DNA from 3 places in the Phyllobacterium sp. TAF24 genome. Region 2 is predicted to be linked to each of the others. Evidence: predicted binding sites of a transcription regulator. Region 2 holds the regulator's gene; each other region holds the start of a gene.
What was found. The regulator PhoB, encoded in region 2, activates phosphate uptake and scavenging genes when phosphate is short. The targets are predictions, from matches to a motif close to TGTCATNNANCTGTCAT.

Region 1 (7,567 bases), on a different contig from region 2:
CCATCTCGTGCTCCTTGATCAGGAAGGACAGTTTCAGATTGGGCATGCAACTGGTGAGATATTCCAGTTCCCGGCGGAAAATAATATCGCTGGGGCGGCGGGCGCATGTAACGAAGCTGATATCGCTTTGCGGCGCACAATCATGCATCCAGCGGGTCATCGACATCATCGGCGTAATGCCCGATCCCGCCGAGATAAACAGATATTTTTCTCCCGGATGCTTGCGCATGGAGAAATCGCCCAGCGGCCCGAACGCCTTCAGCCGGACACCTGGCGTCAGATGATCCAGCATCCATCGTGTACCGATGCTGCCTTCCTGAGCCTTGACCGTCACGGCAATGGTAAATGGCCGAGACGGGCTGGATGACAGCGTATAGGTGCGCAATACGGCTTCGGGCTGCGTCGGCAGTTCGAAGGTCATGAACTGGCCCGGCTCGTAGCGGAACCAGTTCTGATTGTCGGAACGGAATGTGAAAGTCTTCACATTCGGCGCTTCCTCAATGATCGACAGGCACTCCAATAAATGCAGCCGATCATTCCACGGCTGCATCTGGTCGAGGTGCGGGTAAGACTGAGGAACGCCCATGTTCATTGTGTACCTTATGCTACCTTGCTGAGCCGCGTGTCACCGCCGGTGAGACGCTCTTCCATGAACCTGCAATACCATTCGAGGAACTGCAGCACGCCGCCTTCATGCTCGGTCGAATAGGGACCGGGTTCATAAGCAGGCGAGCGGATGCCGAAAGCGTTTTCCTCAACGATGCGGCGGTCCTGATCGTTGGTTTCCGTCCACACATGCGTCAGCTCTTCGAGATTGTAGTCCACGCCCTCGACGGCATCCTTATGTACCAGCCACTTGGTCGTGACCTGCGTTTCATCCGGGCCAAGCGGCAGCACGCGGAAAGAAATGGCATGGTCGCCAAGAATATGATTCCAGGTGGTCGGATAGTGGAACAGCAGCAATGAGCCAATCTGCTTCTCGTTGACGATATCGCTGAGCTGCTTGCCGACAGCGCGGCGACCACTCATCGTATAGCTTTCCGCATCACGCAGCAGCGGAACACGGGTGGCGCGATACTGACCGTCATCGGACATGCGGAAAGTGCTTGGGAGGCCTGCCGCTTCACAACGCTGCCAATGGGCAGCAATCTCCGGATCATCTCCGGCACCCTGTACACCGCTCACGGTCGGCGCTTCCGGGAAGGTCTTGCACAACTCAGGATGGTTGGCCACGCAATGATAGCACTCGCGATTGTTTTCCCAGACCAGCTTCCAATTGCCCTTCTCGACAATGGTGCTCTGATAGGCAACCTTGGTTTCAGTCAACTTATGCGGTGCAAGATAAGGCTCGATCAGTGCACGAGTGGTGCTGAAATCAGCCGGGTTCTGCGCCAGACAAATGAAGATGTAACCACCGACACTTTCGCAATGAACCGGTTTCAAGCTGTGCTGGCTGGGGTCGAAATCATCGCCCATCTGGCGCGCGAACAGCAGGCGGCCGTCAAGCTCATAGGTCCACTGGTGATAGGGGCAGACAAGCTTCGCCGATGTGCCGCGCTCGGCCGCACAGACGCGCGAACCGCGATGGCGGCAGGAATTGTGAAAGGCGCGGATCAGGCCCTGGCGGTCACGCACAATAACGACTGGATAGTCGCCGACCTGCACGGTGAAGAAATTGCCGGGCTTGGCGACTTCACAATCATGGCCAATGAACAGCCAATCGCGATAAAAAATGTTCTCCATATCCAGACGATAATAGTCCGGATCGGAATAGAAGGCCTGTTCGAGGCCGTAGCCGGGTTTCCGGTTTTTCAGGTTCCGGAGCAGTTCGTTGCGCATATCCATGTCGTGTCCTCGCCTCAGTGTTGCGAAAGAACTGACTGGTGGTGACGGAGGAAGAACGCCTACACGGTCAGCACAAGCCGATACCCGCATAAAATCATGCTCCTTGATCGCCCACCGCGATCAGTCGGTTTTCAGTCCCGAGGCTGGTTTCCGGGCTCTGGAGTTGCCATCTCGGCTGTCACGACGCCTTCCCGGGTTGTGGCCCAGTGGCTGTTATGCCGTGTTTCACTCCACTACCGTTGCGGGGGCAGCGCCGGGTTTCCGACCGGCTTCCCAATTCTCCGCTTCCCTAGAAAAAAGCGGCACCTCAAGTGCCCCGATAAAAGCATTCGGCATAAAAAAAGAATAGGTGCGGAAACGACATCCCATTTACGTAAGACGACACCCGCAGGCGATGCACACTATGTCGCAGACAGGCGCTCAAATCAGCTGTTCTCTCAGTCGAGAGTAACCAGTTCTTCAAAGTGGTTCATATCAACGAAACTGCAAAAAGCCGGGGGATTGAGCGCAATAACAGGCGCATCGCGTTGAATGGTAGCAAGGCAATCATCGAGAAGCGCCTGCCATGCACCAAGCCGTTCATCGGGAAAACGCTCGATCACATAGGCCAGTGTAATATGGAAAACATAGGTGTCGTGATCAGGATGCCGATATCCGAAGGGAACAGCCAATGCGTCGCGCCAAGCCCGCAGGATTCGCTCATCATATTCGCTCGCACCGGCAACTGTCAGGCCTGCAGGCGTGACATCGATCACTTTGACATTAAACGGTCCACACCCTTCAAAATCCTGCAGACGATCCACATAAAGCCGCGTCATATCGTCAATACTGGTCTCAAGTGCAACATCATCAGGCCAAAAGGATGCCCGGCGGCGATATTCGATAATGCCCTGAAACAATGTCATGTGCAGGCTGGAAATAGGTGTGAACGCCAATTGCCCGGCGTCGGGCATAGCCAGCATACGCTCGCGCACGGCAATAACAGCCGCTTCCGATTCGGAACCTTTCACCAGATGGGATACCACCGTATTGCCCGGCTCAAACTGAAACTCGCCCTTGGTATTATAGCGCCTGCCGAGATGAACGGGCGGCTCCGGGTGAAGGCTGGCAGCAAAGCGGGCAAGTGAAGGCTTGATCAGGTCGAGCATGGGAACCCCGTGACGCGTAAATGAGAGTATCGCATGCCCGTAAGTTTACCGGCATGCGAATGATCCTCTCGCCATAGGACAGCTCTTTGTCAGGCAGATGAAACCCGCCCTATGGCCGGTAAAGATATTCCTCGATTGAGGCCTGTTTCATTTCAATCGAGAAACCCGGCAGCGACGGCGGCATATAGGCCGCGTCCTGAATATTGCACGGATCAATAAAATGCTCGTGCAGATGGTCGACATATTCGATCACCCGGCCCTCTTTCGTGCCTGACACAGCAATATAGTCGATCATCGACAAATGCTGCACATATTCGCACAGACCAACACCGCCCGCATGCGGCCAGACAGGCAGCTCGTACTTCGCAGCGATCAGCAGCACGGCCAGTACCTCATTCAGTCCGCCCATACGGCACGAATCGATCTGCACCACATCGATGGCGCCCTCGGCGATGAACTGCTTGAACATGATGCGGTTCTGGCACATCTCGCCGGTGGCAACCTTCACCGGCTTGATCGCCTGCCGGATCTTGCGATGACCAGCCACATCATCAGGGCTGGTCGGCTCTTCGATGAAGAATGGTTTGACGAAGGCGAGCTTCTTCACCCAATCAATGGCCTCGTTGACTTCCCACACCTGATTGGCGTCGATCATCAAGATACGATCCGGCCCGATCACCTCGCGTGCAATGGTCAGGCGGCGGATATCGTCCTCAAGGTCGCGGCCAACCTTCATCTTGATATGGTTGAACCCTGAATCAACAGCTTCCTGACAGAGACGGCGCAGCTTTTCGTCGGAATAGCCAAGCCATCCCGCCGACGTCGTATAGCAGGGATAGCCCTCCGCTTTAAGCGTCGCCATCCGCTCCCGCTTGCCGCTCTCGGCCTTGCGCAGAATGTCCAGTGCCTCCTCGCGCGTCAGCACATCAGTCAGGTAGCGGAAATCAACGATGTTGACGATCTCCTCAGGCGTCATCTCGCCGACCAACTGCCAGATTGGCTTGCCCGCTTCTTTCGCCAAAAGATCCCACACCGCATTGACCACGGCACCGGTTGCCAAATGCATCGCGCCCTTATCCGGCCCGATCCAGCGCAGTTGGCTGTCACCGGTGATGAAATGCCAGAAACGGCCCGGATTTTCCTTCACCCAGTCCAGTTCAAGACCGACAACAAGATGCTTCATCGCTTCAATCGCGAGGCAGCAGATTTCGTTGCCGCGACCGATAGTGAAAGTCAGGCCATGGCCGGAGAGTGCCTTGTTGTCCGTATCGAGGATGACATAGGCGGCGGAATAATCCGGGTCCGGGTTCATGGCATCCGATCCATCCAGACTCTGCGAGGTAGGAAAGCGGACGTCGAAGACGCGAAGATCGGTAATACGGGTCACAATATGCCTCTTGAATAATGTTGCAGGATAGGCGCTGAACTAAACGTCGGCGCGAGCCACCTGTTTCTGGGTGCCAAGACCTTCAATGCCAAGCTCGATCACATCACCGGCTTTGAGGTAGCGCGGTGGCTTCATACCCATGCCGACGCCGGGTGGTGTTCCCGTCGAGATGATGTCACCAGGATGCAGCGACATGAACTGGCTGAGATAGGAGACGAGGAAAGCGGCACCATAGACCATGGTCTTGGTGGAACCGTTCTGCATCGTCTCGCCATTGACCTTCAGCCACATGCCGAGGTTCTGCGGATCGGCGATTTCATCCTTGGTCACCAGCCACGGGCCGGTCGGACCGAACGTGTCGCAGGATTTGCCCTTGGTCCACTGGCCCGCACGCTCAATCTGGAAGGCGCGCTCGCTGACATCATGCACGGTGCAGTAACCCGCGACATAATCCAAGGCTTCAGCTTCGCTGACATATTTTGCCGTGCGGCCAATGACGATGCCAAGCTCAACTTCCCAGTCGGTTTTCTGCGAACCGCGCGGAATAACGAGATCATCATTCGGGCCGACAATGGCCGATGTCGCTTTCATGAAAATGACGGGTTCCGGCGGCACAGCCATACCGGATTCCGCCGCGTGATCAGCATAGTTAAGGCCGATGCAGATGAACTTTCCGGTTCCGGCAATGCAGGGGCCAAGGCGCGGATCGCCACTGACGAGAGGCAGGCTTTCCACATCCCCAGCGGAAAGTTTTGCCAGCGCGGCGGGATCAAGCGCAGCGCCGGAAAGATCGTTCACCTTACCCGAGAGATCGCGGATTTGCCCCTTGGCATCGAGAACACCGGGCTTTTCCTGCCCTGCTTCGCCATAGCGTAGAAATTTCATCATTTATTCCTTTGATTCACTTAAACGGTCCAGCCGCCATCAATGTTGTATGCCTGTCCTGTCGTGTAGGTTGCACCGGCGAGATAGACGGCGAGATCGGCAATTTCTTCTGGAAGGCCGAGACGGCCCATGGGTTGGCGGGAGATGAAAGCAGCGCGCGCTGTTTCATAATCGCCACCGGCGCGCATGCGCTGTTCCAGCGATGGGCTTTCCACCGTGCCGGGGCAGATCGCATTGCAGCGAATGCCCTGTGTGATGTATTCGGCAGCCACGGATTTCGTCAGGCCCAGAACCGCAGCCTTGGTGACACCATAGGCAAAACGGTTCGGCACGCCCTTCACGCTGCTGGCGACGGAGGACATATTGATAATCGCGCCATCTTTGCGCTCGATCATACCGGGCAGAACGGCCCGGATCGTACGCACCATCGCCCGTACATTGAGATCAAGAGCAAACTCCAGATCCGCATCGGGCATTTCCAGTATGGAACCACTGTGAACAAAACCCGCGCAGTTGAAGAGCACGTCAACCGGGCCAATCTCGCCGACAACCCTCGTCACTTCATCCGTGTTCAAAACATCGAGCTTGCGTGGTTTGAGGCCAGCTTCCTTTGGCAGTGCATCAAGCAATTGCTGATTGATATCGGTGGCGTGAACAATCGCGCCTTCCTGCAGAAAAGCCAATGCCGATGCACGGCCAATGCCCTGCCCTGCCGCTGTGATCAAAACCCGCTTGCCTTCAAGCTTACCTGTCATTTCAAACCTCCATTTGGCACATTGATGTGCCCGTCATATCACTTTTGTTTTGCGCTCGGCGATGAGGATGTGGTCGGCAGCCAGCACAACTTCACCGCGTTGATTGAGAACCTCGCAGCGCTCGACCACGCGGCCACTCTCCGGCCGTTTCGGGTCATCTTCCTTGGCGCTGATCGTCACGCGTGTGCGGATCGTATCGCCAATGAAGACCGGGCGCACAAACCGTAAACGGTCATAGCCATAGGAAAAAGCCACGGGATTGATGAGGCTCGCCGTCAAGCCAACGCCAATCGAAAAAATCATCGTGCCATGGGCCACGCGCTGGCCAAATGGCGTGGTCTTGGCAAATTCGGCATCCATATGGTGCGGAAAGAAATCGCCCGTATGGCCCGCATGCACAACGAAATCCGTTTCAGTGATTGTCCGTCCTGTTGTGGTGCGGATATGGCCGAGTTCATAATCCTCAAAATAGACCGTTTGCTCCGACATTCAGACCTCCGGTTTTTGGGCGAGCGGCGTTGCGGGCGCTGCGCTGGATTGATAGGCCGCTTCAACCAGCGCCATAGTGTGCCAGGCATCTTCAACCGAACTCACAAGCGCCGTGTCCTCGCCGCTGGCAAAACGTTGCAGATTGGCCATGCGCCCGACAAAGGCGTCGGGGAACCATGCGCCCTGCAACGGCACATTGATCCACTCAGAGCCACCCTTGGGGTAAATCATCAACTCATCAGGCTCACCGCGCGGGTAGTCGAGATTAACCCCGAGCTTCACATAGGCGGCACCCTCGGTGCCGCTGACGCGGAACTCACAGGCCTGAAATTTGCGCCCGAATTTATGGTCGTGATTGATCGAGAGCGAACAGCGCACCCGATTGCCGTAATCAAGAATCGCGCTCGTTCTGGTCTGCGCGACCTTGTGCGCCGGATGACCAAGCGTCTTTGCATGTACGCCCAGCGGATTGCCAAGAATCTGACGGATCAGATCGATATAATGGATTGAGTGCATGGCAATCTCGACACGCGGCAGATCAGCCAGAAATGGCCATAGCGACCACGGCGTATCCAGCGCAAGCCATGCATCGAAATCGATGACGTCGCCAAGCCAGCCCTTAGCAATCGCGTCCTTCAACGCCAGCATCATCGGTGCAAACCGCAGCTGAAAGTTGACGGCAGCGGTAATGTTACGCTCACGACAAATGCGCAGGATTTCCGAGGCTTCTTCAAGGTCACTACCCATCGGCTTCTGGATCAGCGCAAAGGAACCTTCCGGCAGTGCTTTCAGCACATCCGTATGGCGCGCTGGAGGCGTTGCCAGATCGAAGATGGCATTGTCGACCGCCGCCGCCTCGCCCATGGATTCGTAGGCTTTCACATTCCATTCCGACGCGATTTTACCAGCCTTGGTGTGATCCGGATCAAACAGACCAGCAATGGGAAAACCGCCCTTCCGATAGGCAGGATAATGCGCATCACCAACAATACTGCCCGCCCCGAATGTCACGATCGGGCGAGGCTTTGCAGGTAGTTGCCAGCTTTGTTGCAAAGTAA
Region 2 (7,567 bases):
GGTTGGATGCCGGGCTGGTGACCTATGATGTTGAGGGGTTCTATTATCTCGCCCGCTCGGCACTGGTAAAAGATGAGCGGCATATGGACCGCTTTGATCAGGTTTTCGGCCATGTCTTCAAGGGACTGGAATCCCTGACCGGCGAGAACGGTATCGACATTGCCAATCTCCCCGAGGAGTGGCTGCGGCGTCTTGCGGAAAAACATCTGACCGAAGAAGAGAAAAAGCTGATCGAGGCGCTTGGTGGTTTCGACAAGCTGATGGAAACATTGCGCCAGCGGCTGGAAGAGCAAAAGGGCCGGCATCAGGGCGGGTCAAAATGGATCGGCACCGCTGGCACCTCGCCGTTTGGCGCCTATGGCTATAATCCGGAAGGGGTGCGGATCGGTCAGGATGAGGGCCGCCATGGCCGCGCGGTGAAGGTGTGGGACAAGCGCGAATTCAAGAATTTCGATGACAGCGTGGAGCTTGGCACCCGCAATATCAAGGTTGCGCTGAAACGCCTGCGCCGCTGGGTGCGCGAGGGCGCGGATGATGAGCTTGATCTGTCAGGCACCATCAAATCAACCGCCGAGCACGGCTATCTCGATGTGCAGACCCGCCCGGAGCGGCGCAACCACGTCAAGCTGCTGATGTTTTTCGATGTCGGCGGTTCGATGGATGAGCACATCAAGATTGCCGAAGAACTATTCTCCGCCGTGCGCTCGGAATTCAAACACATGGAGTATTTTTATTTCCACAATTGCCTCTATGAAGGCGTTTGGAAAGACAATCGCCGCCGCCATGCGGAAAAGATTCCGACGCTTGATGTGATCCACAAATATGGACCTGACTACAAGGTGATCTTCGTCGGCGATGCCGCCATGGCGCCCTATGAGGTATCCCATCCAGGTGGGTCGGTCGAACACTGGAATGAGGAAGCCGGTGCAATCTGGCTCAGCCGCGTGCTCGATCACTGGAAAAATGCCGCCTGGCTCAACCCATCAAAAGAGCAGTACTGGGGCTATACCGCCTCAACCGCAATGGTCCGCAAGATTTTCGCAGATCGCATGTATCCGATGACCCTTGCGGGTATTGAACAGGCAACACGGGAGCTTTCGCGCAGGCATTAGGTTGTGAGCGGTGTGGTTCGTGGTTCGACAAAACAACCATGAGGGAGAGGGAGGATGCAAAGCTAATCGCAAAGGTTGCAGAACTTGACTCCCACACCTCACCCTCTCCGTCATCCTCGGGCTTGACCCGAGGACCCACGGCTAAGAAGCTCAAACGAACTTGGAGSTGGGCGCTATCATGTTCTGCAACCTTTGCGATTAGCTTTGCATCCTCCCTCTCCCTCATGGTTGTTTTGTCGAACCACGAACCACGCGCTATGCAGCTAATTTGCAACCATCAACCAAACGAATAACCGGCACCACGCACAGTGCGGATCGGATCGATCGAGCGGCCAATATTGATCGCCTTGCGCAGCCGTCCGACATGGACGTCAACAGTGCGATCATCCACATAAATGTCAGCACCCCAGACATTGTCCAGCAACTGACCGCGTGAGAAAACCCGGCCGGGGGACTGCATCAAAAATTCCAGCAGACGGAACTCGGTTGGACCAAGCTTCAACTCGCGCTCCTTGCGGAACACCCGGTGCTGCTCGCGATCAAGCTTCAGATCGCCAAAGCTCAGCACATGCGACAGGAGGCTGGGATTGACCCGGCGCAACATGGCCTTGATACGGGCGAGCAATTCCGGTGTCGAGAACGGCTTGACCATATAATCATCAGCACCCGTCGCCAGACCGCGAACCCGTTCGCTTTCTTCGCCGCGTGCTGTCAACATGATGATCGGCAGGATTTCCGTCTCGCGCCGTGCCCGCAGGCGGCGGCAAAGTTCGATGCCGGAAAGGCCCGGCAGCATCCAGTCGAGGATGAGCAGATCTGGCACTTTTTCACGCAGCGCAATTTCGGCCTCGTCGCCGCGTGCAATCGTCTCGACGACATAGCCTTCGGCTTCAAGATTGTACCGGAGAAGGACGCTCAGCGCTTCCTCGTCTTCGACAACTGTGATTTTGGGAGCTATCGCCATTGCTGGATTCCTGATTAAGGCTGTCTGGCTTCATCAACGATGATGCTGTGGGTCTGGTCTTCCTTGGGCCGTTCGGCTGGAAGCTGTGCACCCGTCACGATGTAGTAGACCGTTTCAGCAATATTCGTCGCATGGTCTCCGATGCGCTCGATATTCTTGGCGCAGAAGAGCAGGTGCGTGCAGGCAGAAATGTTGCGCGGATCTTCCATCATGTAAGTCAGAAGTTCGCGGAACAACGATGTGTAGAGCGCATCGATTTCGTCATCACGCTCGCGGACAATATTGACCTGCTGCACGGAACGCGTCGCATAGGCGTCGAGCACATCCTTGAGCTGTGTCAAAGCGAGTTCGGCGATGGTCTGCAGGCCGCGATAGACGGAAAGCGTCTGGCGCGTATCGGTGACGGCAACAACGCGCTTGGCGATGTTCTTGCCGAGATCGCCGACCCGTTCGAGATCGGACGAAATACGGATGGCGCCGATGATTTCACGCAGATCAATCGCCATGGGCTGGCGCTTGCCGATGATGGTGATGGCTTTCTCGTCAATCTCGCGCTGTCCAGCATCGAGAATGAGATCATCAGAAATAACGCGCTGGGCCAGCGCATTGTCTGAATTCACCATGGCTGTAACAGCCTGTTCGACCATGCGTTCCGCATGGCCGCCCATCTCGGCGATCTTGTGGGTCAGGAACTTCAGTTCGTCGTCATAGGAACGGACGGTATGCTGCGTCTCGGTCATTTTTTTATCCCTGTTTCCCGTGATTAGCCGAAGCGTCCGGTGATGTAGTCCTGCGTGCGCTTTTCCGTCGGATTGGTGAACATCATTTCCGTATCACCCACCTCGACAAGATTACCGAGATGGAACATGGCCGTGCGCTGCGAAACGCGGGCCGCCTGCTGCATCGAGTGGGTCACGATGACAATGGTGTAGTTCTGGCGCAACTCGTCAATGAGTTCTTCGACCTTCGCCGTAGCAATCGGATCAAGCGCCGAGCAGGGCTCATCCATCAGGATGACCTCAGGGCTGACCGCGATGGCGCGGGCGATGCACAGGCGCTGCTGCTGGCCGCCGGAAAGACCTGTGCCGGCTTCATGCAGGCGGTCCTTCACCTCGTCAAACAGGCTGGCGCGGCGCAGGCTCTTCTCAACGATCTCTTCAAGCTCCTGCCGGTTCTTGGCAAGGCCATGGATGCGTGGGCCATAGGCAACGTTTTCGAAGATGGACTTCGGAAACGGATTGGGCTTCTGGAACACCATGCCGACGCGGGCGCGCAGCTCAACCACGTCGATCTTCGGATTGTAGATATCCTCTTCATCGAGCATGATCTTGCCGCCGATCTTGCAGCCTTCAATCGTATCATTCATGCGGTTAAGCGAACGCAGGAAAGTGGACTTGCCGCAGCCGGATGGACCGATCAGCGCTGTGACCATCTTCTCGGGCACATCGAGGCTGACACCGAACAGGGCCTGCTTTTCACCATAATGAACGGTGACATCCTTGCCCTGCATTTTGATCGTATTGACCTGTGCACTCATTTTGTCGTTTACCGCTTTTTCGAGAGATCGTTCTGTCATCAGATTCATTGTTCGCTCCCGTTTTTACCAGCGACGCTCAAAGCGGCGACGCAGAATGATGGCTCCAATATTCATGACTGCGAGAAACAGAAGCAGCACGATGATAGCCCCTGAGGTGCGTTCCACAAAGGCGCGTTCCGCCTCGTTGGCCCACATATAAATCTGCACCGGCAGCGCAGTCGAAGGATCAAGCGGCGTAACCGGATAATTGGCAACGAAAGCCACCATACCGATCAGCAACAACGGCGCCGTTTCGCCCAGCGCATGGGCAAGGCCGATAATCGTGCCGGTCAGGATGCCGGGTGCAGCGAGCGGCAGTACATGATGGAACACCATCTGTGTTTTCGATGCACCGACACCCAGCGCCGCAGCACGGATCGACGGTGGCACGGCGCGCAAGGCAGCGCGGGTGGCGATGATGATCGTCGGTAGTGTCATCAGGGTCAGAACCAGACCACCAACCAGCGAGGCAGACCGCGGCAGACCGAAGAAGTTGATGAACACGGCCAGCCCGAGAAGACCGAACACAATGGACGGAACCGCGGCCAGATTGTTGATATTGACCTCGATAATATCGGTCAGACGGCTCTTCTTGGCATATTCTTCCAGATAGATGGAAGCCGCCACGCCAATCGGCAGTGAAAGGCAGAGCACGATCAGCATCATGTAGAGCGAGCCGATCAGCGCAACACCAAGACCCGACGTTTCGGGACGGCTCGATGCGCCGAAGGTGAACAGGCCGGTGTTGAAGCGCTGTGCCATCACCCCTTCCTTGGCGAGGGCATTCATCCATGCGACCTGACGATCAGACACCTTGCGGTTTGCCTGATCGACAGTCAGGTCGATCTGCCCTTTGAAGGCGGAGTCGATATCACCGCCGGTCAGAACCCAGAGATTTTGCGTCGTGCCGATCAATGCCGGATTGCCGGCGACAAGCTCACGCACCTGGCTACGCGAACCATCGGATACGAGCTTGCTCAACTCGCGGATACCAGGTTTGTCATCAAGGCTGACGCCGAGCTTTTCCGCCAGCGCATTGCGCACCAGAACAGGATAGTTGGCAGTCAGCAAAACCGTTGGATCGGTGGCGCGCTTGTTGGTCGGATCGATAATCTTTTCGTCGAGCTTGACCGAGAGATTGAGCTCCGTCTGCCAGAAGGCAGTGTAGCCGTTCGAGATAACTGAGTAGAGCAGCGCAACCAGAAAAAACAGGCCGATAGCAATGGCTATGATGCCGTAGAGTTTGAACCGGCGTTCCGCAGCGTAACGGCGCTTGAGGCCAATGTCGCGCCTGATCACTTTGGTTGGGGCAGTTGTTGCAGGATTGAGAGTTGTGTCGGTCATTCGTACTGCTCCCGGTACTTACGCACGATGTAAAGCGCGAAAATGTTCATCGCCAGAGTGATAAAGAAAAGAGTGAGGCCGAGGGCAAATGCCACCAGCGTCTGCGGTGAATTGAATTCCAGATCACCCGTCAGCTGGTTGACGATCTTGACGGTGATCGTCGTCATGGCATCGAATGGATTGATATTGAGGTTGGCGGCAACACCGGCAGCCAGAACCACGATCATGGTTTCACCAATGGCGCGCGATGCGGTGAGCAGCAGCGCACCGACAATACCCGGCAAGGCGGCGGGAAGCACAACCCGGCGTATCGTTTCTGATTTTGTCGAGCCAAGACCAAGAGAGCCATCGCGCAGCGAACCGGGTACTGCCGTGATAATGTCATCCGACAGTGACGAGACAAACGGGATCAGCATCACGCCCATGACGATACCGGCTGTGAGCACGCTCTGTGCCATGATGAACGGATAACCGCCCGAGATCGCCGCGCTGAGATCACGCAGGAACGGCCCGACTGTGACGAGGGCAAAGAAGCCATAGACAATCGTTGGGATGCCCGCGAGCACTTCAAGCAGCGGCTTGACCACCGAGCGCACGCTGCGGCTGGCATATTCAGCCATGTAGATCGCGGCGAAGAGACCGACGGGCACCGCAAAGAGCATGGCGACCAGCGCGATATAAAGCGTACCGGCAAGCAGCGGGATCAGGCCGAACTGGCCCTGCGTTGCATCGCCACCGGCGGCGGAAAAACGCGGATCCCATACGGTGCCGAAGAAGAAACTGGAAGGGGTCACCGACTGGAAGAAGGTGATTGTCTGGAACAGCATCGACAGAACGATACCCACTGTTGTCAGGATCGCGATTGTCGAGGCGGCAAGCAGTGCCCCGAGAATGATCCGTTCAACATTGTTGCGTGCCCGCGTGCGGACATTGACGCCTGACAGGCCGAAAATGGCACCAGCCAGCGCAAGGACAATCGCAACTATTGCACCGATATTGTTGGCGCGTGCCGTGCTCTTGTTCCACTGAATGGCAATCGGGATCATGAAATCCTGACCTTCCGTCGCAAGGGCAACGCCCTTCTCGGACAGAAGCGGACGCAATTCGGAAAAGGTCGTTGGCAGATTTGCACGTTCCTGATCGGTCAGCTTGTTGAGGCCGCGCGCGATACCGCTGACCATGCCGATTTCAAGACTTTGACTGGCAATGACACTCTGGTCGTTGTGGGCAGGCAAGCTGGCAACTGCCTGATGTTCGATATAAAAGCCCGAGGCAACCGCCCATACCGCAATAAAGATAACTGCTGGCAATACCGAAACCAGAAAAACCCACCAGCCGTGATAATGCGGCAAGGAATGGGCCTTGATGCTTCTGTCGTCCTTGCGGACCGCGCGCTGGCGGCCGAGAACAAACCCGACAATACCAATCGCAATGACAATCACTAAAACCAACAAGCTGGACATCAACGCTTCCCCGATCTGTCCTGTAAACTAGGTCGCAAGCTCATGGATGCGGTCGAATAACAGAAGACCAGATTCAAAAGCGTACCGCCTGAAGAAGAACTGGCGCGGACAGGCATTCCCGACCGCGCCAATTATGGGGCTTACTTGCCAGCCATCGTCTTGCCGGCTGCAAAGGCAGCGCGCTGAGCTTCACGCTCTGCATCCGGTGCAGCAACCAGACCGTATTCTACGAGCGGGCTTTCCGGACCAACCATCTGGTCAGCAAGGAAGAAGTCCACATATTCCTTCAGGCCAGGAATAACGCCGAGATGCGCCTTCTTGACGTAGAAGAACAGCGGGCGCGAAACCGGATACTTGCCTGTAGCAATGGTTTCCGTGCTTGGCTTGATGCCGTTGACGGTAGCAACCTTCAGCTTGTCGGCATTGTTTTCGTAGAAAGCGAGGCCGAATACGCCAACACCAGTCTTGTTCGCATCGATGCGAGCCAGTGTTTCAGGATAGTCGCCATCGATGTCGATTGCCTTGCCGTCCTTGCGGATTGCGATACAGGCAGCAGCGGCAGCCTTTTCGTCAAGGCCAGCAGCCTTGATGGCATCAGCAGCGCCAGTGGCCTTGCAACCGCCAGTCATCAGCTTTTCTTCGAAAACTTCGCGCGTGCCGTGCTTTTCGCCAGGAATGTAGGCAGCGATGTCCCAAGCTGGCAGCTTGGCATTGACCTGATTCCACTTGGTGTTTGGATTGGCAACGAGCTTGCCGTCAACAACGATCTGTGCAGCAAGTGCTGTGTAGACGTCCTTAGGCTCCAAAGCCCAATCGGGACCCTTGATGTCGGTCGCAAATACGATGCCATCATAGCCGATGCGGATTTCTTCAACGTCCTTGACGCCTGCATCGACGCAAGACTTCAACTCTGTGTCCTTGATTGGACGCGAGGAATTGGCAATGTCGATGGTGTTTTCGCCGACGCCCTTGCAGAATTCCTTGATGCCGGCACCCGAACCACCGGATTCAACAACCGGAGTCTTGAACTTGGGGAAAGTCTCGCCGAAAGCTTCAGCGACGATCTTGGCATATGGCAGCACTGTGGATGAACCGCTGACCTGAATCT
Region 3 (7,567 bases), on a different contig from region 2:
TGGGTCTGCTCGCGGGCATGGGCAATCCAGCCCCCGACCCGGCCCATGGCAAAGACGCTGGTGAAACTTTCTCTGGGAAAGCCAAGTGTTTCCAGCAGTAGTGCCGTATAAAACTCGACATTCGTCTTGAGCGGCCGGTCCGGTTTGCGCCGCGCGAGAATACGTAAGGCCGCAGCCTCGACGCTTTCAGCCAGCTTGAAGCGGCCCGCACCGTAATTGCCCGTTCCGGCCAGCCGCCGCAGTGCCTGCATCAATGCATCGGCCCTGGGGTCGCGCACCCGGTAAATGCGGTGGCCAAAACCCATCAGCCGCTCGCCATCATCCAGTGCCTTTTCCAGCCAGCTTTCGGCATTATCAGGCGTGCCGATGGCATCCAGCATGTCGAGAACCGGGCCCGGTGCGCCGCCATGCAGCGGACCTTTGAGCGCACCGAATGCGGCAAGCACCGAGGAAACCAGCCCCGCATGGGTGGATGCAACAACGCGGGCGGCAAAGGTCGAGGCGTTCATGCCGTGGTCGCTGACAGTCACCAGATAGGTGTCGAGAGCAGCGACCTCCTGTGGTGATACGGAGCGCCCGTGCAGCATATGCAATATGTCGGCGGCATGGGTGAGCGAGCTATCAGGGGCAACCGGTGCTTGACCATTTTTCAGCCTGATGACCGCCGGTGTAAACACGGCAGGCGCCGCGATCAGGCGCAAGGCTGTGGCAAGATCATCACCGTCGGCAAACTGGGCGGTCAGGGCGCGCACAGCATCGGTAACGGGCAATTTCAGCAAAGGCGTGGCAGCGTCAGGCACTGTGCGGAAAACCTCCTGCCGGGCGAGGCCAATCTGCTGGCGCAAACCATCAGCATCAAGCTTTTCATCGAAGGCATCCGACAAAAGCAGCGCCAGCAGTTCCTCATAGGTCACGACGCCGGCCAACGCGTCCAGCGATTGGCCGCGAATGATCAATATGCCTCCAAGTCCGTCAACATCCGACAACATGGTTTCCGTGGCGACAACATCATCAAGACCGTTTTTCATGGCAAACTCCAGTTTTCGTTTCCATGGCAAGATGGTGTGCGCTATGATTGACGTCAATCTTGACGTAAATAATCAATGTGAGATCACATGGCTTGGTTGACGGCATCACAGGCATTGGCTGCTCTCGGGGTTCAGCCGCAAACCCTTTATGCCAATGTCAGCCGAGGGCGGATTCAGGCCAAACCCGATCCGCAGGACCCCCGCCGCAGCCTTTACAAGAGTGAGGACATAAAGCGCCTTGCCGGACGCAAGGCAGGTCGGCGCACGGTCGCCAACGTAGCGGCCGAGGCAATCGGCTGGGGCGATCCGGTCCTGCCATCAAGCGTCTCCACCATTGTTGATGGCCGTTTATGGTATCGGGGCAAGGATGCCGCGGAACTGGCGGCAACATCGATGCTGGAGCAGATCGCGGCCTTGCTGTGGGAGGCAGAGCATATTTCGCTGGCTCCCCCTGCCGAGACCGTGCCGACGCCAGAGCAACCACTCGAAGCCGCCCTGATCACACTTGCACGCCGCGCTGGAACGGATCTGCCTGCCTATGGCCGCTCCCGCGCTGTACTCGTGGTCGAAGCAACCACGATCTTCGGCGAAGTCGTTTCCGCTATGCTGGGCGCTGACAGGGCTGATGCAAGCCACGTTCACACGCGTCTCGCCCGTGTCTGGAAGGCACCGCAGGCGGAGGACTGCATCCGGCGGGCGCTGGTTCTGCTTGCCGATCATGAACTCAATGCATCGACCTTTGCCGCGCGGGTCGCTGCTTCCACCGGAGCCCCGCTTGCGGCAAGCATGCTCGCCGGTCTCGCCACGCTGACCGGACCTTTGCATGGGGAAGCCTATCTCAGCGTACAGGCGCTGGCCCGGACGGCGCAGACCAGTGGTGCAGGTTTTGCAATCAGGGAATTGCTGGCACAGGGCAGGGCCATCCCCGCGTTCGGGCATCCGCTCTACCCCAATGGTGATTTGCGCGCCAAGGCGTTGCTGGCTCAGTTCAAGCCGGGGGATGTTTATCAGGAGATAGGCGAGACGACGCAGATGTTGACGGGTGAGTACCCCAACATCGATTTCGCCCTTGCTGCCATGACCGACACTTTTGATTTGCCCCCGTCAGCGCCGGTCATACTCTTTGCCATTGCCCGGTCTGTCGGCTGGATCGCCCATATTTTCGAACAGCAAACGATGAACCAGCTGATCCGCCCGCGTGCCCGTTATATCGGTCCGCCATTGACCATGTCCTGACAAGGTTCGCCCTATAGGGAAAGCTTCATGCCTTCGTGGCTGGCAACAAATCCCAGCGCTTCATAGAACCGCGCCGCATCGGGCCGGGTCTTGTCGGTGGTCAACTGCACCAGTCCGCAACCGCGCGCCCGGCATGCTTCAATAGCCCATTCAAACATGTGCCGACCAAGGCCACCGCGCCGGTGGGTTTCGGCAATCCGCACGCTTTCGATCTGCCCGCGCCACATGCCGGTGCGCGACAGGCCGGGAATGAAAGTGATCTGCGCACAGCCGACAACATCGTTATTTTCATCCGCAACAATCAGCAACTGGTTTGGATCATTGTCGATGGCTGCAAAGGCCGCGAGATAGCGAGCATTGATAGGATCGGAGATCACCTCACGCTGCTTGCCCAGCGGATCATCTGCCAGCAATGCGATAATCGCTGCCAGATCAGTGGCGGTGGCTTGGCGAATGAGAACGTCGGTCAATGCTGGCCTCCCGTTTTTGATTCGCGATAGATTACAGTCAAGATGGATTGCAAAACCAGTGTTGTGGTGGTGGGTGATGGCGCGTGATTTGTGGGGGGTGGTGGTCCGTGGTATTGGCGCGTGGTTCGTGGTTCGACAGGCTCACCATGAGGGAGAGGGATGGTGAAAGGGAGTCGAGTTCTGCACCCTTTGTGATCTGCAATATTGGCGATTAGCGTTGCATCACCCATGTCCCTCATGGTGAGCTTGTCGAACCACGCACACTGATTTTGCGTTCAACTTTAGTCTGACGTCATCAAAACTTCACACAACAGTCAAACGGCAGAGATGCACGGCACCTAATCCTTCAGGCTCGACCCACGAACTCGAACCCTCTGGTGATCCCATGCGACCAATGCTTGCCGCTCTGCTCTGCGCTTCCGTTCTCGTTCCGGCCTCAGCCCTTGCTGCCGATCAGGAATTCAAGGCGAAACTCGTTTCTCACGCCATTCTGCCCGCCAATACGATTATCAAAGCGCCTGATAATGCCCCTGAACATTTAAAGACTGCAGGCAAATTCACCACGGCGGACCGCAAGCGTGCGGAAGGTCTGGGCACTGTTCCGGGCAAGGACGGTGTGCGGTTGACTGGCCTCAGCCTGCCATTCGATGGTCAGGCAGTGCAAGGCTTTTCCGGCATCAAGGCTGTCGGCGATGGCACCTACTGGTCGCTATCCGATAATGGTTTCGGCACCAAGTTCAATTCCCCCGATGCCATGCTGATGTTGCATCATCTGGCATTCGACTGGGATAAAGGCACTGTCGAGCGCAAGGAAACCATTTTCCTGCGTGATCCGGACAAGAAAGTACCGTTCCCGATTGTCATGGAAGGCAGCGACACCCGGTATCTGACCGGTAGTGACCTCGATATTGAATCGATCCAGCCTGTTGCCGATGGTTTCTGGATCGGTGAAGAATTTGGTCCCTATCTCGTCAAGGTAACGCGTGATGGTAAAGTCACCGACGTCATTGCGACCAAGGTTGGTGACCGCGCCGTCCGCTCGCCTGACAATCCTGCGATCACGCTGCCAGCCAACCCGACGCTGAAAAACCCTGCCTTCAATCTCAAACGCTCCGGCGGTTTTGAAGGTCTGGCCCAATCGAAAGACGGCAAGAAGCTTTACGGTCTGCTCGAAGGCCCGCTGTTTGGCGATGATGGCGTCGTTGAAAAGGTCGATGGTCAGCCAGCCTTGCGCGTCATCGAGTTCGATATCGCGTCAAAGAACTGGACCGGCCGCAGCTGGCTTTATCCGCTGGCACAGGGCGGCGAGGCAATCGGCGACTTCAACATGATTGACGATACGACAGCGCTGGTGATCGAACGCGACAATGGCGCGGGCACTGCAGCCAAGGCCTGTGCTGACCCAAAGACACCAAAGCCCGATTGCTTTGACGTGCCATCCAAGGTTAAGCGCATCTACAAGATCGAAATGACCGATCAGAATGTCGGCGCCGCCGTGCGCAAGATTGGCTATATCGACCTTCTGAACATTGCTGATCCTGACAAGAAGAAGCGTCAGGGCGGCGGCGAAGGCTTTTATGATATGCCGTTCGTTACCATCGAAAATGTCGATGTGGTCGATGCTACCCACATCATCGTTGGCAATGACAACAATTTGCCATTCTCCGCGGGGCGCGCTGTCGACAAAGCTGACGACAATGAATTCGTGATCCTTGAAGTCGGTGACTTTCTGAAGGCTCGCTAAGAACAATTCGGGGCGGTCAAAACCGCCCCGAATTTTTTAAGTCATTGCCTTAAACCGCGCGCAGATTGTTTTTCGAAACGTGCTCTTCCGTATCGGCCAAAGCCAGTTCGAAGCGGTTGAAGAGTTCGTTGAGTTCCGCTTCCGTGATGATCATGGGCGGGCAGAAGGCGATGGAATCGCCGATGGCCCGCAGTACCGCGCCGTGCCCTTCAAGGAAACGCGCAAGCTGCGCACCGACGCCATGCGCCGGATCGAATGAACGCTTGGTTGTTTTATCAGCCACCAGTTCGACAGCGCCCATCAGGCCGGAATTGCGCACTTCGCCGACCAGTGGATGGTCGATGACCTTTTTCAGCCGTGCTTCGAAGGTAGGCGTCAGGCCGCGCACATAATCGACAATGTTGCGGCGCTGGTAGATCTCAATGGCTTTGACACCGAGCGCACAACCAAGCGGATGGCCGCCATAGGTGAAGCCATGGCCGAATGTGCCAATCTGGGCGCTGTGATCCACATAGGCCTGATAGACATCTTCAGGAACCAGCACGGCACCGAGCGGCGCATAGGCCGAGGTCAGCTGTTTGGCCGCCGAAATGGTTGTTGGTGTCATGCCCACGGCCTGACTGCCCCACCAATGGCCGGTACGGCCAAAGCCGTTGATGACCTCATCGGAAATGATCATGATATCGTGCTCGCGCAGGATCGGCTCGATGGCAGCGAAATAGCCGGATGGCGGCACCAGCACACCGCCCGCACCCATGACCGGCTCGGCGATGAACGCGGCAATCGTATCAGGGCCTTCGCGCTCGATCATATCACGCAGCGAATCGGCAAGGCGGGAGACGAATTCCGCTTCGCTTTCGCCTTCCTGACCGAACCGGTAATAATGCGGGCAATCCGTGTGCAGGATGCCAGCTACCGGCAGATCCCAGCCCTTGTGGTTATAGGGCAGGCCGGTCAGTGACGCGGCCATGATGGTCACACCATGATAGGCTTTGACGCGTGAGATGATCTTTTTCTTGTTCGGGCGGCCCAGCGCATTGTTGTAGTACCAGGCGAGCTTGACCTGCGTGTCATTGGCTTCCGAACCTGATGATGTGTAAAAAACCTTGGAAATCGGAACAGGCGCGATTTCCTTGAGCTTTTCGGCAAGCTCAATAGCGGGCTCCATGCCCTTGCCACCGAAGAGGTGATAATAGGGCAGGGTACGCAGTTGCTCGGTTGCCGCCTCGATCATTTCCTCGTCGCCAAAGCCAAGACCGGCGCACCACAGGCCCGACATGCCCTCGATATATTCCTTGCCCTGCGTGTCATAGATATAGACACCCTTGCCGTGGCCCATCACCAGCGGTCCCTGCTCCTGAAGCTTGTGAAGGGGCGTATAGGGATGCAGGATCGAATCGATATCGCGCTGCTGGACATTCGAAAGGGGGCGGCTGCTCGCCATTTTTTAACTCCATCTGTGAGGGATGGCGCGAGCTTAGACACAGAGCAGGCAAAGAGCAAAGCACCTTGAAAAGAAAACGCAAAATGCGCGATTATTCCGGGCGCAGGCCCTTCATCACGGCGGCATAATCCTTGCCAAGCCGGGTGAGCAGCGTGTTTTCGTCATCCTCGGCTGAAACCGTCAGGCTGGTACCGTCATTGCCGAGCATGACATAGACGATCTGGTCGACAGCACCGTCGGATACGGAAATGGCGGCAATGCGCTGCTGGTCGCCGTCCTCAGGTGCCCGGATATTGAAAAGCACTTCGCCGCTCACCAGCGCCGCAGCCTTCTGCAATGCGCCTTCGAACCCGTCGGCAACCATATCCTGTGCGCCAAGCGCCAGTTCAATTTCGACAACTTCAAGCGAAACCGCTTTGCCAGCCTCAGGCATTTTGTTCGGCCTCGTCATTTGGTTGTAAAAGCGATTTGTTACCCGCCTTCTGTTTCCTGCCCTGAATCACAAGAGTGATGATGTCAGCTATGTGACAGCCGATCTACTCATAAAGTGTAAACGGTTGAGATGGTTCGATGGGTTCGTGGTTCGACAAGCTCACCATGAGGGTTCGACAAGCTCACCATAAGGGAGAGCGGAGTGCGCAGGGAGCCAAGTTCTGCAACGTTGACGATTATCGTTGCATCCACACTCTCCCTCATGGTGAGCCTGTCGAACCACGAACCACGAACCACGAACCACGCATACCTTGCAGCTTATCAATTGTACCCGGCTCGACAGGCTTGTCTCATGGCGAATTTGCGATTAGCTGTTTGCACCAGCCACTGACCAGCAATGCCAGGACTCCATGCGACACCACATTCGACGCCGCCAATCGATTTCCGCCAAATGGTCGGTGCGGATCGCGTTTTTGTCGGCAATCCTGTTTGTCCTGTCGGCGCTCGGACACCGGTTTGAGCGGATTGAGACGCCGGAGTTTCTCTGGCTGCTCGCCATTGTTGCCGGGTTGGCGCTTCTGGCACTTCTTCTGAGCATCAAGGGTTTCACCAGCCTGTGGCGGCGTGGTGATCGGGGTGGGCCATCGGCTTTTTGGGGCGCAGTGATCGCGCTCATCGTGCTTGGCCCCTTCATCACGACAGTCTATCAGGCAATGACCTTGCCAGCGATTTATGATGTTTCCACCGATCTGACCGACCCGCCTGTTTTGTTTGCCCTTGCCGGTCAGAGGACGGATCAGATGAACCCACTGATTAATGATCCGCACAGCCGCGCATTGCAGGCCAGTGCCTATCCCGGTGTGACGGGGCGCCGTTATGAGGGGTCGCCGGATCGCATTCTGGATGCCGTGGTGTCGGTTATTGCCGATGATGGCTGGACCATCACCGAACAAAAGGGTGTGCCCGGCGATGATGAGGAAATTCTGGTTGAAATCGTGGCGCGAACCTGGCTGCTCGGCTTCACCAGCGATGTGGTGATCCGTTTGAGCGATGAAGGCGAGACCACCTATGTCGATATGCGCTCCGTTTCACGCTACGGCATTCACGACCTCGGTGAGAATGCCGACCGTATCATGCAGTTCATGACGGCGCTCGACACGCAGATCCAAAGCGCGCAACCCGAAGAAGACACCACTCAGCCCGCCCAGTAGAC

Region 1: a site for PhoB is predicted at 3,003-3,019, ahead of AB4Y96_RS17850 (DUF1868 domain-containing protein). Genes of this name have one in related genera too.
Region 3: a site for PhoB is predicted at 3,025-3,041, ahead of AB4Y96_RS25875 (esterase-like activity of phytase family protein). Genes of this name have one in related genera too.

What each region holds. Positions count from the first base shown of each region.
Region 1 is NZ_JBFRDN010000021.1:58,834-66,400, forward strand. It holds gene AB4Y96_RS17840 (2Fe-2S iron-sulfur cluster-binding protein) at 1-592, opposite strand, end outside; gene AB4Y96_RS17845 (aromatic ring-hydroxylating oxygenase subunit alpha) at 601-1,845, opposite strand; cobalamin riboswitch at 1,970-2,170, opposite strand; gene AB4Y96_RS17850 (DUF1868 domain-containing protein) at 2,283-2,993, opposite strand; gene AB4Y96_RS17855 (L-fuconate dehydratase) at 3,103-4,380, opposite strand; gene AB4Y96_RS17860 (fumarylacetoacetate hydrolase family protein) at 4,420-5,265, opposite strand; gene AB4Y96_RS17865 (SDR family oxidoreductase) at 5,286-6,020, opposite strand; gene AB4Y96_RS17870 (MaoC family dehydratase) at 6,054-6,509, opposite strand; gene AB4Y96_RS17875 (Gfo/Idh/MocA family protein) at 6,510-7,567, opposite strand, start outside.
Region 2 is NZ_JBFRDN010000002.1:35,524-43,090, forward strand. It holds gene AB4Y96_RS01950 (vWA domain-containing protein) at 1-1,112, shown strand, start outside; gene phoB (phosphate regulon transcriptional regulator PhoB) at 1,390-2,076, opposite strand; gene phoU (phosphate signaling complex protein PhoU) at 2,091-2,816, opposite strand; gene pstB (phosphate ABC transporter ATP-binding protein PstB) at 2,840-3,613, opposite strand; gene pstA (phosphate ABC transporter permease PstA) at 3,677-4,996, opposite strand; gene pstC (phosphate ABC transporter permease subunit PstC) at 4,993-6,459, opposite strand; gene AB4Y96_RS01980 (substrate-binding domain-containing protein) at 6,600-7,567, opposite strand, start outside.
Region 3 is NZ_JBFRDN010000058.1:4,462-12,028, forward strand. It holds gene AB4Y96_RS25860 (citrate synthase/methylcitrate synthase) at 1-1,028, opposite strand, end outside; gene AB4Y96_RS25865 (citrate/2-methylcitrate synthase) at 1,116-2,264, shown strand; gene AB4Y96_RS25870 (GNAT family N-acetyltransferase) at 2,276-2,734, opposite strand; gene AB4Y96_RS25875 (esterase-like activity of phytase family protein) at 3,120-4,478, shown strand; gene AB4Y96_RS25880 (aminotransferase) at 4,528-5,922, opposite strand; gene AB4Y96_RS25885 (hypothetical protein) at 6,014-6,355, opposite strand; gene AB4Y96_RS25890 (DUF1499 domain-containing protein) at 6,765-7,565, shown strand; gene AB4Y96_RS25895 (MBL fold metallo-hydrolase) at 7,550-7,567, opposite strand, start outside.